Rhizobium sp. N324: one gene and its partner. The protein of the gene in region 1 interacts with the protein of each later gene in a pairwise test. Links are inferred from orthologs where the notes say so. Each region holds a gene or a part of one and is shown in the gene's direction. Other genes may lie near its edges.

Region 1 (4,089 bases):
ACACCATCTCGAAGGCGATCCAGAAGAGCAGCAGGCCGCCGGCGATGCGGAAGGCGCCGATCGAAATGCCGAGCACGCCGAGCACGCCGGCCCCGAACAGCGCGAAGACGGCGAGGATGATGAAGGCGATGGTCGAGCCGCGCAGCGCCACCTGCGTCCGCTGGGCGCGGCTCATGCCCGTCGTCAGCCCCAGGAAGATCGGCGCGAGCCCCGGCGGATCGATGGTGACGAGCAGCGTCGTGAAGGCGTTGATCAATAGGTCGGCGCTTGCCATCGTCTCTCGGGAACCCCATATAGCCGCGTGGTTATTATGTGTGGTTTTATGATTGTGAAGCGGCTATTCCGATTTGGCAAATATCCCGCGGCGGCCCGCGGCGGATTTGTCCGGTTCGGCCACGCAACTTGCATATTTTACCCTCTTTAAGCCGCAAAAGCCTGTTCAAAACGCCGCGTGAAATTGGCGCGGGAACGGGCTTTCCGCTATAAATCTTCAAGTGATTCTAGAAGAGATCGTGATCTGTTTTGACTGAGCAAACACCCCCCGGCGGCGGGAAGCTCCCGCCAGGCATCGAGCCCATCTCCATCATGGAGGAAATGCAGCGGTCGTATCTCGATTACGCGATGAGCGTCATCGTCAGCCGCGCGCTTCCCGACGTGCGCGACGGCCTGAAGCCCGTGCACCGGCGCATCCTCTACGGCATGTCCGAGCTCGGCATCGACTGGAACAAGAAATACGTCAAATGCGCCCGCGTCACCGGTGACGTGATGGGTAAATACCATCCGCACGGCAATTCGGCGATCTATGATGCGCTGGCCCGCATGGCCCAGCCCTGGTCGCTGCGTCTGCCGCTGATCGACGGCCAGGGCAATTTCGGCTCGGTCGACGGTGATCCGCCGGCTGCGGAACGTTACACCGAATGCCGCCTCGAAAAGGCTGCCCATTCGCTGCTCGACGATCTCGACAAGGAAACCGTCGATTTCCGCGACAACTACGACGGCACGCTTTCCGAGCCGGTCGTGGTTCCCGCCAAGTTCCCGAACCTGCTGGTCAACGGCGCCGGCGGCATCGCCGTCGGCATGGCGACCAATATCCCGCCGCACAATCTCTCCGAAGTCATCGACGGCTGCATTGCGCTGATCGACGATCCGGCGATCGAGCTGCCGGAACTGATGCAGATCATTCCCGGCCCGGACTTCCCGACGGGTGCGAAGATCCTCGGCCGTGCCGGCATTCGCTCGGCTTATGAGACTGGCCGCGGTTCGGTCATCATGCGCGGCGTTGCGGCCATCGAGCCGATGCGCGGTGACCGCGAGCAGATCATCATCACCGAGATTCCCTACCAGGTGAACAAGGCGACGATGATCGAGAAGATGGCCGAACTGGTGCGCGACAAGCGCATCGAAGGCATTTCCGATCTGCGCGACGAATCCGACCGCCAGGGCTATCGCGTCGTCGTCGAATTGAAGCGCGACGCCAATGCCGAGGTCATCCTCAACCAGCTTTATCGCTATACGCCGTTGCAGACCTCTTTCGGCTGCAACATGGTGGCGCTGAACGGCGGCAAGCCCGAGCAACTGACCCTGCTCGACATGCTGCGGGCTTTCGTCTCCTTCCGCGAGGAAGTCGTTAGCCGGAGAACGAAATTCCTGTTGCGCAAGGCGCGTGACCGCGCCCATGTGTTGGTCGGCCTCGCCATCGCCGTCGCCAATATCGATGAAGTCATCCGCGTCATCCGCCAGGCGCCCGATCCGCAGTCGGCCCGCGAAGAACTGATGACCCGCCGCTGGCCGGCCGAAGATGTCGAAAGCCTGATCCGTCTGATCGACGATCCGCGCCATCGCATCAACGATGACCTGACCTACAACCTGTCCGAAGAGCAGGCCCGCGCCATCCTCGAACTGCGCCTTGCCCGTCTGACGGCCCTTGGCCGCGACGAAATCGGCGACGAACTCAATAAGATCGGCGAGGAAATCAAGGATTACCTCGATATTCTCTCCTCGCGCGTCCGCATCCAGACCATCGTCAAGGACGAACTGTCAGCCGTGCGTGATGAATTCGGCACGCCGCGCCGCACCGAGATCGTCGATGGCGGCCTCGAAATGGACGACGAGGATCTGATTGCCCGCGAGGACATGGTCGTCACCGTCTCGCATCTTGGCTATATCAAGCGCGTGCCGCTGACCACCTATCGCGCCCAGCGCCGCGGCGGCAAGGGCCGCTCCGGCATGACCACCCGTGACGAGGATTTTGTTAGCCGGCTATTCGTTGTCAACACTCATACCCCGGTCCTGTTCTTCTCCTCGCGCGGCATCGTCTACAAGGAAAAGGTCTGGCGACTGCCGATCGGCACGCCGACCTCGCGCGGCAAGGCGCTGATCAACATGCTGCCGCTCGCCCCCGGCGAACGCATCACCACCATCCTGCCCTTGCCCGAGGACGAGGAGAGCTGGGACAATCTCGACGTCATGTTCTCGACGACGCGCGGCACGGTTCGCCGCAACAAGCTGTCGGACTTCGTCCAGGTCAACCGCAACGGCAAGATCGCCATGAAGCTCGAGGAGGAGGGCGATGAAATTCTCTCCGTCGAGACATGCACGGAAAGTGACGATGTGCTGCTGACGACGGCGCTCGGCCAGTGCATCCGCTTCTCGGTCGACGACGTCCGCGTTTTTGCCGGCCGCAATTCGATCGGCGTGCGCGGCATCAGCCTTGCCGGCGGCGACCGCATCATCTCGATGACCATCGTCCGCCACGTCAACGCCGAGCCGTGGGAGCGCGCCGCCTATCTGAAGCGCGCCGCCAACGACCGCCGCCTGACGACAGGTGAGGCCGAGGAGATCGCGCTGGTCGGCGAGGAGGTCACCGAAGAGGGACAGCTCTCCGACGAGCGTTATGAGGAGCTGAAGCAGCTCGAGCAATTCGTGCTCACCGTCTCCGAAAAGGGCTTCGGCAAGCGTTCGTCGTCCTATGATTTCCGCATCTCCGGCCGCGGCGGCAAGGGCATCCGCGCCACCGACACGTCGAAGACAGGCGAGATCGGCGAACTGGTCGCGGCCTTCCCGGTCGACGATGGCGACCAGATCATGCTGGTTTCCGATGGCGGCCAGCTGATCCGCGTGCCGGTCGGCGGCATCCGCATCGCCAGCCGCGCCACCAAGGGCGTCACCATCTTCTCGACGGCCAAGGACGAGAAGGTCGTCTCGGTCGAGCGCATCAGCGAACCGGAGGATGAGGCGGAGGAGACTGTCGAGGTCGCCGAAGGCGCCGCCACGACCGAGGATGCGGCTGCCGGCGAGGCGTCGGCTACCGATGGTGACCCGGCCGGGCCGGCTGAGGAATAATCAAGTGAAAAGGGCGGCTTCGGGCCGCCCTTTTCTTTTCAAGCCGCGCTCGTCCTTACCGGCCCAAAGAAAAAGCCGGACGCTGGGTGCATCCGGCTTTGAATGGCCTTGGCAGCGGAAGGGGTGCCGCTCAAGGTTGGGAAGGAGTTGGAAAAAGAGGAATGTCAGAATGCGCTATGTTTCTCGTTCAGCGCCTTTACCTCTTCACCCTCGCGCCGAAGCGCCGATATCGTCGAGGCTACAGACACTATGAACATGACGCTGATAAGGGCGGTGAGCACTGTCAAGATCGTGAACATAGGCATTCCTTTCCTGGGGAGTTGCGTTCTCGCCCCTCAGTACTGGCCAAGTACGGCCGTCCGGGCCGAAGCATAGGGGCCATAAACCTTGGACGTATCAACCTTCTGATCATAGAGAGCGACAGTTGCGGTCAGCATGCCCGTGACCATTACCATCCAGAGCACGTTAATCATCGTAATCTTGCCGGGCATCTTTAGTCCTTCCTGCCGCGATAATCGCATCTATGTATCGGTTGAATGAACGCATCCGTTTTTAAATGGTTCCGCCGGATGTTGAGGCGGTGTTTACCAATGCCGATCTGAAGCCTCCTTGAATGTCTCGTTCATCTGGCGTTCAGATTCGAACGTCGTTTATTGCGCGCAGCCGCCCCTGGGCGCGCACGATCGCGGCATGCTCGGCAAGCTCCGGCCGCACCCAGCTCACCTCGTAGCGATCGGCGAAATAGCC
Region 2 (3,776 bases), 2.3 Mb from region 1 along the record:
GCGCCCATGAGCGCGGCCTGCGTCATGTCTTGGTCATTACCGGCAAGGGCAGCTCGATGGGCAGTGCCGGCGCGTTGAAGCGGGCCGTGCCGCTGTGGTTCTCGAAGCCGGAATTCCGCTACCTGATTTCCTCCTACGAGCCGGCCGCACAGCATCATGGCGGTGAGGGCGCGCTCTACATTCGCCTGTCGCGGCGGCATGGGGAAAGGCCATGACGCCCTTCGGAGAGGCGGTTCGCAGGCTGAGAGCGCGCAAGGGTGTCTCGCAGAAGGAGATGGCGGAAGCGCTGAATGTCTCGCCCGCCTATCTCTCGGCGCTGGAACACGGCAAGCGTGGTTTGCCCACGTTCGATCTGCTGCAGCGCATCGCCGGTTATTTCAACATCATCTGGGACGAGGCTGAGGAACTGTTTCTGCTCGCCCGTTCTTCCGATCCGCGCGTCGTCATCGATACATCAGGCCTGCCGCCGGAATATACCGAATTTGCCAACCGATTGGCGCGGCGGATTCGCAACCTTGACAGTGCCGAGATCGGCCGGCTATCGGCACTTCTCGAAAATGGCGGCAAAGGCGACGGAAAAGCGTCATAATCCCCTGTTTTATGCCTTGTTCGGGGGACTTGCCATTGGGAAGTGTGCCCAAAAAACCTATATACGAGAGTGAAAAAAGCCGGTGATTCGCAAGGCCCGCCGCAGCTTTACGACAACAGGGAAAATCTCGACAGAATGAGCGATACATCCGCGACGGAAAACGGCGTAAGCACCGAATATGGCGCAGATTCCATCAAGGTTCTGAAGGGCCTTGATGCCGTGCGCAAACGCCCCGGCATGTATATCGGCGATACCGACGACGGCTCCGGCCTTCATCACATGGTCTATGAAGTCGTCGACAACGCCATCGACGAAGCGCTCGCCGGCCATGCAGACATCGTCACCGTCTCGCTCAATCCGGATGGCTCGGTGACGGTCACCGATAACGGCCGCGGCATCCCGACCGATATTCATACCGGTGAAGGCGTATCGGCGGCCGAAGTCATCATGACGCAGCTCCATGCCGGCGGTAAGTTCGACCAGAATTCCTACAAGGTCTCCGGCGGTCTGCACGGCGTTGGCGTCTCCGTCGTCAACGCATTGTCCGTCTGGCTGAAACTGAAGATCCGCCGCCAGGGCAAGATCCATGAAATGAGCTTCACCCACGGCGTGGCCGATGCGCCGCTGAAGGTCACGGGCGAAGCGCCTGATGAAACCGGCACCGAAGTGAGCTTCATGCCGAGCAGCGATACCTTCACCATGACGGAGTTTGACTACGGCACGCTGGAGCATCGTCTGCGCGAGCTCGCCTTCCTGAACTCGGGCGTGCGCATCCTGCTGACCGACAAGCGCCACTCCGATATCAAACAGGAAGAACTGCGTTATGACGGCGGCCTCGAGGCCTTCGTTGCCTATCTCGACCGGGCCAAGAAGTCGCTCGTCGACAAGCCGGTCGCCATCCGCGGCGAAAAGGACGGCATCACCGTCGAAGTCGCGATGTGGTGGAACGACAGCTATCACGAGAACGTGCTCTGCTTCACCAACAATATTCCCCAGCGCGACGGCGGCACCCATATGGCCGGCTTCCGCGCGGCACTGACGCGCCAGGTGGTTTCCTATGCCGACAATTCCGGTATCACCAAAAAGGAAAAGGTGACGCTGCAGGGCGAAGATTGCCGCGAGGGCCTGACCGCGGTGCTGTCGGTCAAGGTGCCCGATCCGAAATTCTCCTCGCAGACCAAAGACAAGCTCGTCTCCTCGGAAGTGCGTCCCGTTGTCGAAAGTCTCGTCAACGAGGCGCTGAACACCTGGTTTGAAGAGCATCCGAGCGAAGCCAAGATTCTCGTCGGCAAGGTCGTCGAGGCCGCCGCGGCGCGCGAAGCGGCCCGCAAGGCCCGCGAATTGACCCGCCGCAAGGGTGCTCTCGATATTGCCTCGCTGCCGGGCAAGCTGGCCGACTGCTCCGAACGTGACCCGGCAAAATCCGAAGTCTTCCTCGTCGAGGGCGATTCCGCCGGCGGCTCGGCCAAGCAGGGCCGGTCGCGCGAAAACCAGGCGATCCTGCCGTTGCGCGGCAAGATCCTGAACGTCGAACGCGCCCGTTTCGACAAGATGCTGTCGAGCCAGGAAATCGGCACGCTGATCACCGCGCTCGGCACCGGCATCGGCAAGGACGAGTTCAATGCCGAGAAGCTTCGCTACCACAAGATCATCATCATGACGGACGCCGATGTCGACGGCGCCCATATCCGCACCCTGCTGCTGACCTTCTTCTTCCGCCAGATGCCGGAGCTGATCGAGCGCGGCCATCTCTACATCGCTCAGCCGCCGCTCTATAAGGTCGCCCGCGGCAAGTCGGTGCAGTATCTGAAGGACGAAAAGGCGCTCGAGGAATATCTCATCAGCCAGGGCCTGGAAGATGCCGCGCTGAAGCTCGGCAGCGGCGAAGTCCGCACCGGCCAGGATCTGCGCGAAGTCATCCTCGACGCGTTGCGCATGCGCGCTTTGCTCGACAATCTCCATTCGCGTTACAATCGTGCGGCCATCGAACAGGCGGCAATCGCCGGCGCCCTCAATGCCGAACTCGTCAGCGACCGGACGCGAGCGCAGGCACTGGCGAGCGAGGTGGCAAGCCGTCTCGACATCATCGCCGAGGAAACCGAACGCGGCTGGCAGGGCGATCTGACCAGCGATGGCGGCCTGCGCCTTGAACGCATGGTTCGCGGCGTCAAGGAGATCGTCGTACTCGACATGGCGCTGATCGGCTCCTCGGATGCCCGGCACATCGATCAGCTGGCGTCACGCCTCAAGGAAATCTACCAAACCCCGCCGTCGCTGCATCGCCGCGAAGGCGACCTCGAGATCTCGGGCCCGCGCGCCTTGCTCGACGCAATCTTCGCCACCGGTCGCAAGGGCCTGACCATGCAGCGATACAAGGGTCTTGGCGAGATGAATGCCGAGCAGCTCTGGGAAACGACGCTTGATCCGAACGTGCGTTCGCTGCTGCAGGTCAAGGTCAACGACGCCACCGATGCCGACGGCCTCTTCGCCCGGCTGATGGGTGACGAAGTCGAACCGCGGCGCGAATTCATCCAGGACAACGCGCTGAGCGTCGCAAACCTCGATATCTGATTGCTTTTTTCCAAGCAAAAACCCCGCCGTCTCCAGATGGCGGGGTTTTTGCGTGTTTGGATTTCGTTCAATTTGCAACGAAACGGCCGTTAAAGGCGACCTCGGAAAGCGGTTTGCGCTGGCTGGGGAATTCGCGGGCCTGATTGCGCTCGGAAAGAACACTCTTGTCTGCCAGACGGCCGACGGCAACGCCGGCTTCGACCCGGTACCCCTCGGGAATGCCGAACGCCTTGCTGATTTCCTCGTGTTTGATGCCGCCCATGCCATGGGCATAGAACCCCGAGAGGCGGGCCTGAAGCGCTAGATATCCCCAGGCGGTGCCGGCGTCGAAGGAATGGGTATAGCTCGGCTTTTCCTCGCCGGAACCGGCAGCGCCGGTGAAGCCGCGCGAGACGACGAAGATCAGCGCCGACGCATTCCTAGCCCATTCCTGATTGGCATCGACGAGCAATGCGACGAATTTCTCCCAATGCTGTGAACCCTTCAGGGCATAGATGAAGCGCCACGGCTGCTGATTGGAAGACGACGGCGCCCAATGGGCGGCGTCGAGCAGGCTGAGAAGCTGCGCCTCCTCGATGATTTCGCCGGTGAAGGCGCGCGGCGACCAGCGATCGAG

What was found. The genes of interacting proteins can lie anywhere in the genome.
Region 2: the proteins of gyrA (region 1) and gyrB interact in binary tests that used the Escherichia coli proteins (3 or more experiments, as listed by UniProt). The link is inferred for Rhizobium sp. N324 from one-to-one orthologs.

What each region holds. Positions count from the first base shown.
Region 1 is NZ_CP013630.1:2,258,197-2,262,285, forward strand. What follows is about bases 196-3,542. They hold gyrA (DNA gyrase subunit A), read left to right. Parts: upstream 196-522; coding sequence 523-3,342; downstream 3,343-3,542. Other genes in these bases: AMK05_RS10900 (MarC family protein), read right to left, coding at 196-274; AMK05_RS35965 (hypothetical protein), read right to left, coding at 3,507-3,542. Outside these bases: more of AMK05_RS10900, read right to left, coding at 1-195; more of AMK05_RS35965, read right to left, coding at 3,543-3,641; AMK05_RS35190 (hypothetical protein), read right to left, coding at 3,678-3,833; AMK05_RS10910 (hypothetical protein), read right to left, coding at 3,976-4,089. UniProt on the Escherichia coli protein: A type II topoisomerase that negatively supercoils closed circular double-stranded (ds) DNA in an ATP-dependent manner to maintain chromosomes in an underwound state.
Region 2 is NZ_CP013630.1:7,583-11,358, forward strand. The notes cover bases 409-3,442. They hold gyrB (DNA topoisomerase (ATP-hydrolyzing) subunit B), read left to right. Parts: upstream 409-724; coding sequence 725-3,160; downstream 3,161-3,442. Other genes in these bases: AMK05_RS00060 (helix-turn-helix domain-containing protein), read left to right, coding at 409-589; AMK05_RS00070 (nitroreductase family protein), read right to left, coding at 3,228-3,442. Outside these bases: AMK05_RS00055 (Smr/MutS family protein), read left to right, coding at 1-215; more of AMK05_RS00060, read left to right, coding at 212-408; more of AMK05_RS00070, read right to left, coding at 3,443-3,776. UniProt on the Escherichia coli protein: DNA gyrase negatively supercoils closed circular double-stranded DNA in an ATP-dependent manner to maintain chromosomes in an underwound state.